Arachidicoccus terrestris: one gene and its partner. The protein of the gene in region 1 binds, or shares a complex with, the protein of each later gene. Links are inferred from orthologs where the notes say so. Each region holds a gene or a part of one and is shown on either strand. Other genes may lie near its edges.

Region 1 (4,252 bases):
CCGGAACTGGCCTTCCGCTTTCTGACCGATGTGACCGTGGTTCATTATCCGGAAGATAAGGGCAGGGAACTGGCAGTCGTCTATCATATGCATAATCTGGTAGATAATGTCCGCTTCCGATTTAAATGCTTTATAGATATTAACGATCCCCAAATCAATACAGCCACCGCTTTATTTGAATCAGCCAACTGGCAGGAAAGGGAGGCGTATGATTTCTATGGGGTTATTTTTAAAGGGCACCCTAACCTGAAGCGTATTCAGAATGTTGAGGAAATGGATTATTTTCCGATGCGAAAGGAGTTTCCATTGGAAGACCAGTCCAGAACAGATAAAGACGATGAGATGTTCGGCAGAGGCGGCAGTGTGATTTAGCCTGAAATGTGCTATATAAAAGGAGCGTACCCGTGGCGAAAAATAATAATCAAAAAATCTGGGGTTTTGTAGTGGTATGGCTCGTTTTGTTTTTGATTGTGAAGTCCATAGAGAAATTACTGCTCATCACAGCCGTTGGCGCACTTATTTTTTGGGGCTCCAGGGCGCTGCGGGCGAACCGGGAGAAAGATGATGGTAGGAGAAAGAATAATTCGTTAAAGGAAAAAGATTCAGAGCGCTAAGGTAATTAGCGAACAAGGGCTTTTCCAATTATAATAAAGAGAAAGCGCGAATGTTATGGCAATGACAGAAGAACAAGTTCAGAATAATAATATCAAGCTTCCCGACGGGTCGATTGAAAAGACAACGACCACCCTAAACCTGGGACCGACCCATCCTGCCACCCATGGTGTCTTTCAGAATATTCTTGAGGTGGATGGGGAGCGTATTGTTTCCGCAGAACAGACCATCGGCTATATTCATCGTGCTTTTGAAAAAATCGCTGAAAGAAGGCCTCTGTATCAGATCACTCCGCTCACCGACAGGTTAAACTATTGCAGCAGTCCCATTAATAATATGGGCTGGCACATGACCTGCGAAAAGCTCCTGGGCATTAAGACGCCTAAGAGAGTCGATTACCTGCGTATTATTATAATGGAACTGGCCAGGATTTCAGATCACCTGATCTGTAACTCCATTATGATCGTGGACGCAGGGGGATTTACTCCCTTCCTGTATCTAATGGAATACAGAGAGCTCATTTATGAGATTTATGAAGAGATCTGCGGATCCCGGTTGACGACTAATATTGGCCGAATTGGCGGTTTCGAGCGAAATTTCAACAGCACTGCCTGGGGTAAGCTGGAGAAATTCCTGAAAGAATACCCGAAGGCCTTAAAAGAATTTGAAGCGTTGACCCAACGCAACCGTATCGTTATGGACCGATGTATCGGTTCGGGGCCGATTTCCGCAGAGCGTGCCCTCAATTACGGATTTACCGGGCCTAATCTTCGTGCTGCCGGTGTGGACTACGATGTTCGTGTACACACGCCTTATAGCAGTTACGAAGATTTTGATTTTAATATCCCTGTGGGAACCACCGGCGACTGTTATGACCGCTATCTGGTCCGTAACGGTGAGATGTGGGAATCTCTGAAAATTATTAACCAGGCTTACGAAAAAATTCAGCAATTTAAAGGAACAGAGGCAGAGATCTATCATGCAGACGCGCCGGATTTCTATCTGCCGGAGAAAGCAGATGTTTACACGAAGATGGAGGCACTGATCTATCACTTTAAGATCGTCATGGGTGAGACCGAGATTCCGAAAGGGGAAGTCTACCACAGTGTAGAGGGCGCCAATGGAGAACTGGGCTTTTATCTGATCAGCGACGGAGGCCGCACACCTTATCGTCTGCACTTCAGAAGACCCTGCTTTATCTACTATCAGGCTTATTCAGAACTGACCAAAGGCGCCATGATCAGTGATGCGATCATTGTAATGAGCAGCCTGAATCTGATCGCCGGTGAAATGGATGCATAGGTTGTTATTTGTATTGATTAGCGACAGCCCTGTATCTGGTGCATTTTTAAAATTTAAGATTGACTCAATTTAATGGAAGTAATGGAAGCAACAGAAGTCCGATTTTCAGACGAGGCATTGAATAAGGTGAAGGAAATTATCAGCCGATATCCTGAAGGGAAGCAAAAAAGCGCCCTTATTCCTGTGTTGCATTTAGCCCAGGACAATTTCGGCGGCTGGCTGGCTGTGCCGGTAATGGATTATGTGGCCGGACTATTGGATATCAAGCCCATTGAAGTATATGAAGTGGCCACTTTTTATACGATGTTCAATACAAAGCCGATTGGTAAATATGTTTTTGAAGTTTGCAAGACCGGTCCGTGTATGTTAAATGGCAGTGACGATATCATTCAATATATTGAAGAAAAACTAGGCATCAAACCAGGAGAAACCACGGCTGATGGCCTGTTTACATTAAAGCCCGCTGAGTGTCTGGGTGCCTGCGGCTACGCGCCCATGATGCAGTTGGGTAAATTTTATAAAGAACATCTGACCCGGGAGAAAGTGGACAAGATTATAGAGGAGTGCAGGGCAGGAAGTATGAAATTAAATTAGTCAGAAGGATGGAAGGCATTATACCCTATCTGACCTTTGAGGGGAACGCGGCGGATGCCCTGGCTTTTTATAAGCAGGCACTGGGAGGAGAAATTCTTTACGCGCAAACATTCAGAGAGTCGGAGTTGGCAGACGGGATGCCGGAGGCTTGGAAAGATAAGGTCATGCATGGTGCCTTTCAATCTGGAGATCTTCAGCTGATGGTCAGCGATACACCTGATTCGGCAACGAAAGTAAATGCCGGGGATCAGGTACAACTGGCGCTGAATTTTACAGATGAGCAGCAGATCAATGAGGTTTTTACGCGGCTGGCAGTAGAAGGAACGGTGACCATGGCGTTGGAAAAGACCTTCTGGGGGGCGAAATTCGGGATGGTCACTGATAAGTTCGGTGTTCGATGGATGTTGAATTACGATTACCAAAATGAAGATTCATCCAGTTCTACACCCTAGGTGACGAATGAGTAAAAGGTTTTTGAAAGTATGGCCTCTGCGATGTAGAAGGTATTTACTTACTGAAATATAAGATTAATAGATTACAGATAATGAAACTATTATTAGAGAACGCACATATTGAAGGGATTCGCTACTACGATACCTATCGTAAACACGGGGGATACAGGAGTGTGGAGAAGGCCTTAAAGATGACGCCCGACGAGATCGTAGAGGAGGTCAAAAAAAGTGGCCTTAGGGGAAGAGGCGGCGCCGGATTCCCGACGGGACTAAAATGGAGTTTTCTGGCCAAACCGGAAGGTGTACCCAGACATCTGGTCTGTAATGCGGATGAATCTGAACCGGGAACTTTCAAAGACCGGTATCTGATGGAGTTTTTGCCACATTTATTAATTGAGGGGTTGATCGTATCCAGCTTCGCGCTGGGATCCCATGCAACATATATTTATATCCGCGGAGAATATGCGTGGATTGTGGATATTCTGGAACAGGCCATTCAGGAAGCGAAGAATAACGGGTTTCTGGGTAAGAACATTCTGGGAACCGGCTTTGATCTGGAGATATATGTACACCGTGGTGCGGGTGCCTATATCTGCGGAGAAGAAACAGCCTTAATAGAAAGCCTGGAAGGGAAACGCGGTAACCCACGGATCAAGCCGCCTTTTCCGGCCGTACAGGGTGTCTGGATGCGTCCGACCGTAGTAAATAACGTAGAGACACTGGCAGCAGTCGTTCCGATCATTAATATGGGTGGCGAAGCCTATGGGAATATCGGCGTCGGTAAATCTACCGGGACTAAGCTGATCTCAGCCTGCGGTAATCTGAATAAGCCGGGTGTTTATGAAATTCCTTTTGATCTTTCAGTTGAAGATTTTATATACAGCGACGAGTGGTGCGGCGGTATCCCGAATGGCAGGCGTTTAAAAGCCTGTATTCCAGGGGGATCTTCTGTACCCATTGTTCCAACGAACTTGTTGTTAAAAACAGCCAAAGGCGAGACTCGGTATATGAACTATGAGAGTCTGTCTGATGGAGGATTCCAGACCGGAACCATGCTGGGGTCCGGTGGATTTATTGTGCTGGATGAAGATCAGTGTGTAGTTAAGCACACCATGACGCTCGCTCACTTTTACATGCATGAGAGCTGTGGTCAGTGTAGCCCCTGTAGAGAAGGCACAGGCTGGATGTGGCGCATTTTAAAAAACATCGAGTACGGCAAGGGTAAAATGGAAGATATTGATCTGCTCTGGGACGTACAACGTAGAATTGAAGGCAATACGATTTGCCCGCTT
Region 2 (10,750 bases), 230 kb from region 1 along the record:
AAAGCCTATTTAGACCAATATGTGAAAAATTCTGATGGTGGTTGTAACGTACAATATTTCCAGGCAGATTATCTTTTCCGGTCAGGTAGCTATCAGGAATCCATTAATAAAGGTAAAGAAATGGAAGCCGGTACTTGTGCCAATTTCTCTCATCTGAACCTGCTTATGGCGATGAACTATCACCGCTTAGGCGATACCACGCAGTCCGTTACTTATGCGAAGAAATTCTTCTCAACGGTTGCGCCCTCTAATCTGACTGCAGATGACTATGCATTCGGTGGTTTTATCTACAAAGATGTTCCTGAAATGGCAGATTCAGCGGTTAAATACCTGAAAATTGCCTACGATATGGATACTGTTCCTGCAGAAAAGTCCATTTATGCAGACTCTATCGCCTTTGCACTGGAAAAGGCCAATAAACCAGTTGAAAAATATCAATGGTTAAGAAAACTGTATGATGAAAAAGACAGTACATCTGATGGTTACAATACTGCTCTTTTCAATGCAGGTTATGCGGCATATGAGTTGGCACAGACTGACTCTACCTATTATCCGACTGCAGACTCACTGTTCACACTTTATAAGACCAAGTATCCTACACAGATATATGGCTACAAATACCTGGTAGACTCTAAATTAAAAGCCGGAGACACTACTGCAGCCGTACCCGCTATCATGGATTATATTGATTTTATGAAAAAGGATACTGCAAAATATAAAGATTATATTCTGGCACAGTACGGTTTCCTGGCCAATTATTATGTGAACGCCAAAGGAGACTATCCGAATGGTCTGAAAATGTTTGATGCGATTTTAGCGCTGGATCCAACCAATGCGGCCGCTAAACAATATGGCGATCAGATCAGAAGTTATCTGGAAAAACATAAAGGTGATGCAGACTCCACCTCTACTGATTCCACTGGTGGAAAGTAATTCCGAAAAGGAATAATCATATAGAAAACTTCGTAATCCATGACAGGATTACGAAGTTTTTTGTTTTTGACTGAAAAGCGTATTTTTGCCATTCAAACTGAGTATAATATGTCATTAAATCATATTTTAAGTGCCGCTCCGGGTGTAGTTGAAAACGCGACCGATTATTTACCTATCGCCTTACAGATCATTTTTGCAATAGGTTTCGTAGCGCTGATGATCTTCGTGTCTTCTTTACTAGGCCCTAAACGCAAAACAAATGATAAGCTCGCTAACTTTACCAGTGGTATTACGACCCATGGTAACGCGCGGCAGCCGATGGCCATTAAATACTTCTTGATTGCGATCCTTTTCGTTTTATTTGACGTAGAAGTTATTTTCTTCTATCCCTATGCTGTTAACTTTAAAAGCCTCTCCTGGACAGGTTTTATAGAAATACTGCTTTTTGTGGGTTTATTTCTTATTGGGTTTGTCTATATTATTAAAAAGAGAGCGTTACAGTGGGAAGATTAAAACCGTTTTCATTTTTTAATTTTTAAAAGGCAGCCAGAAAATATCTCTGACTGCCTTTTCTTCATAGCAGTTACCTGATTGTTATATGACCATGAAGAAGTCAGGTACAGTAACAGTCAAAAAAACGGGTCGGTATTAGAAAAATCCTGGTTGTCCTTTATAATGAATAGAACCAATATTAGCCGGTAGTTTACCGAAACAGGGTGCTTGTATTTTCCGAAAATGGTGCATTGTTCGTGGTTCCCTATTACACCTTGACCTATAGCATCAGATAGCTCTACTTTCGTAACCGAAAGATTATCATAAATGGCATGAAGAATTTTGATTAATGGTGAGTGGGTCGATCACTCTATTCTTGATTGAACGCTAATCCACATACCTATCTGGATAACTATAAATATGGTGTATAACTCTCGATTTTATCCAAACGAATGTGGATAAGTTTAGAACAAATACACGGTATTTTATGGACGGTTAAAAGAACGTCTATTTCTTAACTTTTTGTCCTATCATAATTAACAGTGCATAGCTGTGGATAAGTGAATGTGAATAAACTGAACTTTGTTTATCCACAGTGTGGATAATTGTAGATAAAGCTAGTATTTAAAAGGGTTCAGGGAGTGGATAATTTTGTGGATAACGGTTGATAACTGAAAAGTAATTAACTTTGATGATTGTGAATAATCAATTTATTCAGATATTCACACCCTTAATAGTAATAGGGTTTTTAAATAAATAATTATATAATTAATTATTACAGCAGTTATGAACATAATAGAAGCGAAAGCGCATTTAAATAAAAAAGGTTTTTTAGATCTCCCTGTGGATCCTTCCCTGGATCTATTTGCGGAGATTGAAAAACTAAAGAAAGAGACCAACGCCATTATCTTAGCACATTACTATCAGGAGGCTGATATTCAGGATCTGGCAGATTATATTGGAGATAGCCTGGGCCTCGCGCAACAAGCAGCGACCACTAGTGCGGATGTAATTGTATTTGCCGGTGTACACTTTATGGCGGAAACAGCAAAGATCCTGAATCCGACTAAGAAAGTATTATTGCCCGATTTAAACGCGGGTTGTTCTCTGGCAGACAGTGCACCGACTGAAGCATTTAGAAAATTTAAAGAGGCCCATCCAGACCACATCGTTATTTCTTACATCAATTGTACTGCAGAGATTAAAGCGCTGAGTGATATCATATGTACCAGTGGCAATGTGGAAAAGATCATTGACAGTGTACCTAAGGAACAAAAGATCATATTTGCTCCGGACAGAAATTTAGGTGCTTACATAAACAAACGTACGGGGCGCGATATGCTGCTTTGGGACGGTTCCTGCATGGTTCATGAGATTTTCAGTTTAGAGAAGATTTTAGGCCTTAAAGAGCGGCATCCAGAGGCACTATTATTAGCGCACCCTGAATGTGAAGAGATTATTTTAAAAGAGGCTGATTTTATCGGCAGTACGACCCAGATATTGAATTTTGCTAAAAAGAGTCCTGCACAGGAATTTATTGTGGCGACTGAAGCGGGGATTCTGCATCAGATGGAAAAGGATTCTCCGACAAAAACTTTTATTCCGGCGCCACCCAATAATGCCTGTGCCTGTAACGATTGCCCCTATATGAAACTCAATACGCTGGAGAAGCTGTATTTGTGTATGAAGTTCCAGTTGCCGGAGATAAAAATGGATGAATCGCTGCGGCTGGCGGCCAAGAAGCCTATCGACCGTATGATGGAGATCAGCAGGAATGCAGGATTAATAAAATAACAGATAGCTTATTTTCCTCTTCTTTGCTCATAAGGAGAGAGGAAAATATTCTTTTCATACTTGTCTTCTGTTTTCTGATGGAGAAATTTTTTGTACGTGATTTTAATGTATTGACCCAGCTGTACATCGTTCATGCGTGAGAGATCTTCATAAGATGGCCGGTATACTTCCATATACTTATCCCGCTCAGCGTCATACAACCCTGTTATATCTTCTACAAGTTTTTTGGTGAAACGGTGGTTGACGTATCTTTCCTGTTCCACACTGAGGGCAAACTTCTGGTAGACTTTCTGCCTGCGGTTATAACCAAACCGGAATAGATTGACAATCGCATCCAGGTCAACGGCCATTCCACCGTTATCCCCTACACCGAAACTTTCACCCAGTGCCTGACTTGGTTTTTTGTAATTAAATATTTTTGCGTAATCCTCCCTTAAAGCCAGAGAATCTTCATAATAATTCCTGGCTCTTACCGTAACCGTGGGTAAGTATCCTTTTGGTGTTTGTGTGTAGGCTTTTGGTAAATAAATCTGGACCTCAAAATCTCTTGTATTTTTAATCGTGTCTACGGGGTACTTATGTGTGATTTTGTCTCTGAACTTGAACCAAATAGAATCATTTTTAGGGTCAATCTGGATCTGGTAACTGCCTGTTGAATCCGAAACGGCTCTCTTGCCGGATTGAGTAATGACAACGACTGAATCCAGCGGCGTCCGATACTTGTCCTGGTATACATGCCCCTTTACCGTCATTTGTGCAAATAAGACAGTAGCGGGAAAAAGGCCCCAGATAGAGATGAATAGTAAAATGCCGAATGGTTTCAAATGCGGTCGTATTAAATCAGGGTAATATTACTGATCTTTCCCTAAGCTTTCATTAATTTAATGGTAAAATGTTTACCTGCCCATATGAACCATCAGAATTTGAATATCAGCCGGATTTACGCCGCTTATTCTGCCTGCCTGCCCAATGGTTCTTGGACGGATTTTATTGAATTTTTGGATAGCTTCTGTGCCTAATGCGGTTATTTTATTATAATCAAATGAATCGGGTATTACTAAAGATTCCATCTGATTGATTTTATCAACAATTTCCTGTTCTTTTTCTATATATCTTTCATATTTTATCTGTATTTCAGATTGTTGAATATTATTTAAATTTTTAATATTAATAATATCCTTCAATATACCTACTTCATTGATCATATCTTCCAGTGAAACTGCAGGGCGGAGAATTATCTTAGAAAATTTCTGCTTTTCACTAATGGGTGTAGAACCGATTTTTTCCAAATAGGGATTGATCTGTTCAGGAGAAATGGAGGTTTGCTTTAACTGTTCAATCATCGCTGCGACGTCCGTTTTTTTCTGTTGAACTGTTTGGTAGCGCTCTTCTTTTGCCAAACCTAACTGGTAGCTTAACTCAGTCAACCTTAAATCGGCATTGTCTTGCCGTAATAATGTTCGATATTCCGCTCTGCTGGTGAACATCCGATAGGGCTCATCAGTGCCTTTATTGATCAGATCGTCAATGAGTACACCTATATAAGCTTCATTCCTTTTTAAAATTAATGGCTCCTTTTCTGATATGGCAAGATGTGCATTGATACCCGCCATTAATCCCTGACAGGCAGCTTCTTCATATCCGGTGGTTCCATTTATCTGCCCGGCAAAGAACAGATTTTTAATAAGTTTTGTTTCAAGATTTGCTTTTAACTGTGTAGGTGGAAAATAATCGTATTCAATGGCATAACCCGGGCGAAACATTTTTACATTTTCGAATCCTGGTACTTTTGACAGTGCCTTATATTGTACATCTTCCGGTAGGGAAGTTGAAAACCCGTTTACATAGATTTCGACTGTTTTGAACCCTTCGGGTTCAACAAACAATTGGTGTCGGTTCTTATCAGCAAACCGGTTTATCTTATCTTCGATACTGGGGCAGTATCTGGGGCCTGTTCCTTCTATTCTCCCTGTATACATTGGACTTCGATCAAAACCTGTTTTTAATAAGTCATGTACCTCAGTGTTTGTATAAGTAATATGGCAAGGCAATTGTTTGGCCGGGTCTAATTTATTGACTGTCTCGAGGTATGAAAATCCTGTGATTACATCGTCTCCTTTTTGGATTTCCATTTTTGAATAGTCCAGACTTCTGGCATCTACCCTGGGAGGAGTACCTGTTTTAAGCCTGTCACTTTGAAAACCCAGGCTTATCAGTTGTTCAGTAATGCCAGTCGCGCTTTTTTCAGCTACCCTGCCCCCTCCAAATTGCTTTTCGCCAATATGTATAATACCATTTAAGAAGGTTCCACTTGTAAGTATAACCGATTTAGCCTTGATTTCATGGCCTAGATTAGTCTTTACGCCTATAACTTGCTGATCTTTTACAAGAATACCCTGCACTGTGTCCTGATAGAAGTCGAGATTCTCTGTATGTTCAAGCATTTCTCTCCATGTTAAGGCGAACAACATGCGGTCATTTTGTGTGCGGGGACTCCACATGGCGGGACCTTTGCTTTTATTCAACATTCTAAACTGGATCATGCTCTTATCTGAGACAATGCCACTATAACCCCCCATTGCATCTATTTCCCGGACTATTTGACCTTTAGCGATTCCTCCCATAGCTGGATTACAGCTCATTTGAGCAATCGTATTCATGTTCATGGTAATAAGGAGCACTTTATTACCTAAGTTAGCGGCAGCGGCAGCAGCTTCACTTCCGGCATGTCCGGCTCCAGCCACTATAACATCATATTCCTGAAACATAATTAAAATTTATAGGGTGCAAAGGTAGTTGATTAATTATTAAATTGATGTTTCACGTGAAACAGTTGATTAGACTAAAACTATATATTGAATTACCATATTGTCGTTAGCGCGCTTTGGTTATACATAAGATAGTAAGTAAAAAGGTTCCACGTGGAACCTTTTTACTTACTATCTTATGGTGATTAATACCTATCTTAATTTAGTTCCACGTGGAACACTTGTCCTATAGTACTTTTTTATGTAGTAATCCTCCATTTTTCGCATCAATACCGCTTCTTTTGCTGTCTTATCTTTATAGTGGCAAAGATGTAGGGCACCGTGAAATAAAACACGAAGCATTTCCTTTTCAAAAGGCTCCTGTAAGGTCTTTGCATTGTCTTTTACCCTATCAACACTAATGTAAACCTCTGCTATTGTATCTTTAGTAGAACTTAATTCAAACGTAAGGATATCTGTGTAATAATCATGTTTTAGCTGTTGCTTATTCATATCAAGCAGTGTATCGTCAGAGCAGAATATGTAGTCAATTGATTTGAGGCCTTTCTTTTCAGATTTGAAAATTGTTGCTATAAAAGCTTTAATTGCGGTTTTATTCTTTAAATGAAGCTGTTTGTCTAAGTAATTAAAGGATACTCTTTGCATGGTTTGTTGTTTAATTGTCAAAATTCGGAAATTATCTCGAAAAAGCCTGCCTAATGGTTGAAATCAGTTAATTTTGCGTTTATAATTTTCTATATATGAAGAAGTTGTCAGAAATCCGTGTTGGAAAAGCCGTCGTAATTAGGGAATTTTCTAATAATGAAATATTTATTAAGTTAATGGAGATGGGTTGTATTCCAGGTGAAATTATTAAAGTAGAACAAATTGCCCCATTGGGTGATCCTATATCCATCTCTGTAGTGGGCTATAATTTAAGCTTGCGGATAAATGAAGCCGAGAATATACTCGTTGAAGAGGTAGTCTAGCATGTCTTCCTGATTTTTCTTTAATGTTATATTATTCCATTCTTTTAATATGAAGATAGGTTTATACTTTGGATCCTTTAATCCGATTCATACTGGTCATCTTATCATTGCCGAGCACGTACTAAATTATACTGATTTAGATAGGGTATGGTTGGTAATATCGCCACAGAATCCACTCAAACCTTCCAGCACTTTGTTGGGCGAATATGACCGGTTGCATTTGGTTAATCTTGCTATTGAAAACAGTAGCCGACTAAAAGCGGTAGACGTAGAATTTCGATTGCCGAAACCTTCTTATACTATTACAACGCTTACTTATCTGACTGAAAAATATCCGGATGATGAATTTACCGTGATCATGGGGTCTGACAGTTTTAATAATTTGCCCAAATGGCGAAATTATGAACAGTTAATACGTGATTATTTATTTTTGATTTATTTAAGGCCCGGTTTTCCGGTTGAAAGATTAAACCCTGGCATAAATGCACATATCCTGGAAGCACCTATGCTGGATATATCTGCATCGTTTATCCGGAAAAATATTCAAGAAAATAAATCCATCCGTTTTCTAGTGCCAGAAAGGGTTGTTGACTATATCGAGACAAATAACTACTTTAAATAGAATAACATTACATATTAAAAATATTTATTATTACTTAAAATATAACCCCTAACAGGAGACAAATAATTACGATATAAGGAGCCGGAACCCGGGTATATTTAAGTAATAAAAACGTTCCGGCAATAGTTGTTATATTAATAATATGTTCTATATTTCCATCGATAACATTTACGGAAATATCTTTCATAAGATATAGAGAAGAAGCTGATATGATGGCAACCACGGCGGCATTAATGCCTTCAAGTGAGCGGTAAATAATTGCATATTTTTTTAAATTATTCCATACGGGAAAGAAAAAAAGAATAAGCAAAGTTGAGGGGAGAAAGATGGCAACTGTCGCGATAACACAACCCCAAAACTGTGCTGACGGCCCTCGGTCTTTCAGGACCATTCCTCCTACAAAAGAACTGATGGTAAATGTTGGCCCCGGAATGGCCTTCAGCATACCATAGCCAGTTAGAAAGGCATCATTGTCCATTTTCAATACCCCCATATTTTTTTCCTGAACGCCTTTAGTCGTGGGACGTACAACATACTGTTCATACATCAACGGGGCCAGCACATCTCCCCCCCCGAATGTGAGTGAACCAAAGCGATAACAGTTTTCAAAAAGATTATATTTACCGCGTTGACTCCAGTTATTTTTACGCGCTGTTTCTGAAAGAACACCGGCCAGGATGAAAATGGCGAAAAATATTAAGATATTTCCCCAACGGATCTTTTTGGTTGCTGTTTCTATTTGCGGAATACGCTTATGGCTGAAATTGGTGGTAATGCCGGCAGCAATGATTACGGCAGGAAAGATCCAGGGAGTTTTAAAAAAACTATAGGTCAAAACAGTACCGATAACCAGGATGGCCTTAGTAATGGTGTTATTGATGGATATTCTACACAATTTTACTGCTGAAAATGCGATAAACCCCACAGCCATCGGTTTGATGTATTTGAAGAGCTCTTTGGTATCAATGGCACTTTTATCCAGATAGTCCAGTAAAAACGACAGACTACCCATAATGATACTGGCTGGTAAAACCCACGTTATTAAAGCTAGTATGGCCAGAATCAGACCACCCCTTTTATAGCCAATCAGTGTAATTGTCTGTGAAGAGGATGCACCCGGTAACATCTGGCAAAAAGCATTGTATTCCAGGAGTTCATTTTCCGTAATATCTTTCCTTTGCTGCACAAAGGTTTTAAGCATCATGGCAAAATGACCCTGCGCCCCTCCGAATGCAGTTAAAGTATACCATAGAACGGCCTTTAGAAAGCTTAAGTGCCTGATTAGTTTCAAAATAATATATGAAGCTTTGTCGTTGTGAGGCTTAAAGATAATTAAAATTTTAATTCGGTTCGAGGCTTTTGATTCCTATTAATTTGCTGGATTTATTAACAGATTTTATGTGATTAAACAAATATCTTTGTTGCCTAACGAATGCAAATGGTATCATTATGGAGCATATACAAACGATACAACAGCCAAATGTGCAGCGCGTAGCCATTCAAAAAAAAGAGCGTAAGCTAATCTATCTCGTAAATCCGATCTCCGGAACAGCTAAAAAAGAAACCCTTGTAACACTTATTGAAAAGATCAGTAAAGAAAGAGGGCTTCATTCGGAGATTATGCCTACGAATAAACGAGGCAACTATGATTTTCTGATTGATAAGATCCAAAAAGAAGATATTACGGATATTGTAATCATCGGAGGTGACGGAACAGTAAACCATGTGGTAGGCGCTTTATACAATGAACCGGTTACTTTCGGAATAATTCCCTACGGCAGTGGAAATGGACTGGCCAGAGCAGCAGGTATTCCTTCTAAACCCAAACTGGCTTTTGAACTGATCCTGGATGGCGACGCGAAATATGTAGATGCTTTTAAAGTAAACGGGCATTTTGCCTGCATGCTGAGCGGTGTCGGTTTTGATGCGAAAGTTGCTCACGATTTTGCGACAAAAAGTAATCGGGGTTTACTTACTTATACACAACAAAGTATTATCAATTATTTTAAGGCGCAGCCTTATCAGTTCGAAATTGAAGTGGATAAGTTTTCATTTTTTTCTGATGCTTTTTTTATCAGTGTAGCGAATGCGAATCAGTTCGGGAATAACGTCACGATCGCACCGGAAGCCAAATTAAATGACGGTTTACTGGATATCGTAGTCGTACAGAAAATGAATAAAGCCAAATTACCCTTTGCCGTGCTTCAACAAGTACGTGGCAATAATAAGTTACAACAACTGGTAGAGGAAGTAACCAATAAGAATATTCTGTATTTTCAGACCCCTGAAATTAAAATTAAAAATCTGTTGAATGCCCCGATGCATATTGATGGAGAACCCATTGATTTTGCGCCTGAAATTAATGTTCAGATTCTTAAAAACGCTTACAGGCTTATTCGGCCATAGGTGAATTTAATTTAAGCGATCCTTTGGATAGATGACTTCACTGGAACTCTTGAATTTATAGGATTCTACTTTAGGTAATGCGGGCTGTGGATTGCTTACACGAATCTGGCTCATCGGGTCTTTAGAAATATGAAGGGTTTCTTCCTCCGTTTTGCTTTTCTTCTCAGAACTTTCCTGTAAAACGGACCCATTATTAATTCGTATTAATATGATATATTTTCCATTTTTGTCTTTAATGTTTGTACAATTTATTTTATAATCTGTCGTGGCTACCTTAGAAAGTATATTTTCTTTTTCTTTTGATCTGTAAAGATTACCAAATTGCTTATTACCTAATTGAAGCATTAGTGCCGCATCACTGTTTGCATCAAAAAAGTGGCTTTTTTCATTGGAGTAACTGTTGTTGGCTCCATTATTAAAGTCAAATCCTGGAAGCGTCAGGCTAAATGTATAAGATATATTGGCATTTTTATACTGCGTGATACCAATACAGCTGATTTTTAATGTTTTGCTGAATTTTGAATAAGTGATATCATTACCTAATACTTGGATTGTATTGGGAAGCTCGTCAAATGACAGGGATAAAAGCGCCTTTTCGGAATTGCCCTTCTGTTGGTCCGGTTGGGCCCTTACCCATCCGGAGAGTAACAGTAAAGAAATAATGGCCAGTAGTGTCTTTTTTGTAACTATATTCATAATTAATGTGATACTGCTTTAAGCCCCACAATGGAACCAATCAGCGTGAATAGGAAAAAGACCCGCCAAAA

What was found.
Region 2: the proteins of K9M52_RS10080 (region 1) and K9M52_RS09345 are in contact, whole or in part, in a cryo-EM structure (PDB 6ZJN), measured with the Thermus thermophilus proteins. The link is inferred for Arachidicoccus terrestris from one-to-one orthologs. Residues at the interface, in WP_223903221.1 of Thermus thermophilus: Met26, Thr27, Asn29, Gly31, Pro32, His34; in WP_096411116.1 of Thermus thermophilus: Glu45, Ser46, Asn48, Pro50, Ala51, Gly52, Glu53.

Annotation. Positions count from the first base shown.
Region 1 is NZ_CP083387.1:2,602,338-2,606,589, forward strand. Bases 1-2,791 are described here. They hold K9M52_RS10080 (NADH-quinone oxidoreductase subunit D), read left to right. Parts: upstream 1-669; coding sequence 670-1,914; downstream 1,915-2,791. Other genes in these bases: K9M52_RS10070 (NADH-quinone oxidoreductase subunit C), read left to right, coding at 1-372; K9M52_RS10075 (hypothetical protein), read left to right, coding at 405-614; K9M52_RS10085 (NADH-quinone oxidoreductase subunit NuoE family protein), read left to right, coding at 1,996-2,508; K9M52_RS10090 (VOC family protein), read left to right, coding at 2,517-2,791. Also shown: more of K9M52_RS10090, read left to right, coding at 2,792-2,960; NADH-quinone oxidoreductase subunit NuoF, read left to right, coding at 3,053-4,252.
Region 2 is NZ_CP083387.1:2,367,016-2,377,765, reverse strand. Bases 1-2,743 are described here. They hold K9M52_RS09345 (NADH-quinone oxidoreductase subunit A), read left to right. Parts: upstream 1-1,041; coding sequence 1,042-1,446; downstream 1,447-2,743. Other genes in these bases: nadA (quinolinate synthase NadA), read left to right, coding at 2,212-2,743; K9M52_RS09350 (tetratricopeptide repeat protein), read left to right, coding at 1-933. Outside these bases: more of nadA, read left to right, coding at 2,744-3,219; K9M52_RS09335 (hypothetical protein), read right to left, coding at 3,228-4,043; tRNA uridine-5-carboxymethylaminomethyl(34) synthesis enzyme MnmG, read right to left, coding at 4,116-5,987; rRNA maturation RNase YbeY, read right to left, coding at 6,180-6,632; K9M52_RS09320 (FeoA family protein), read left to right, coding at 6,728-6,955; nadD (nicotinate (nicotinamide) nucleotide adenylyltransferase), read left to right, coding at 7,005-7,577; chrA (chromate efflux transporter), read right to left, coding at 7,612-8,868; K9M52_RS09305 (diacylglycerol/lipid kinase family protein), read left to right, coding at 9,027-9,983; K9M52_RS09300 (hypothetical protein), read right to left, coding at 9,990-10,679; K9M52_RS09295 (DMT family transporter), read right to left, coding at 10,682-10,750. UniProt on the Escherichia coli protein: NDH-1 shuttles electrons from NADH, via FMN and iron-sulfur (Fe-S) centers, to quinones in the respiratory chain. The immediate electron acceptor for the enzyme in this species is believed to be ubiquinone.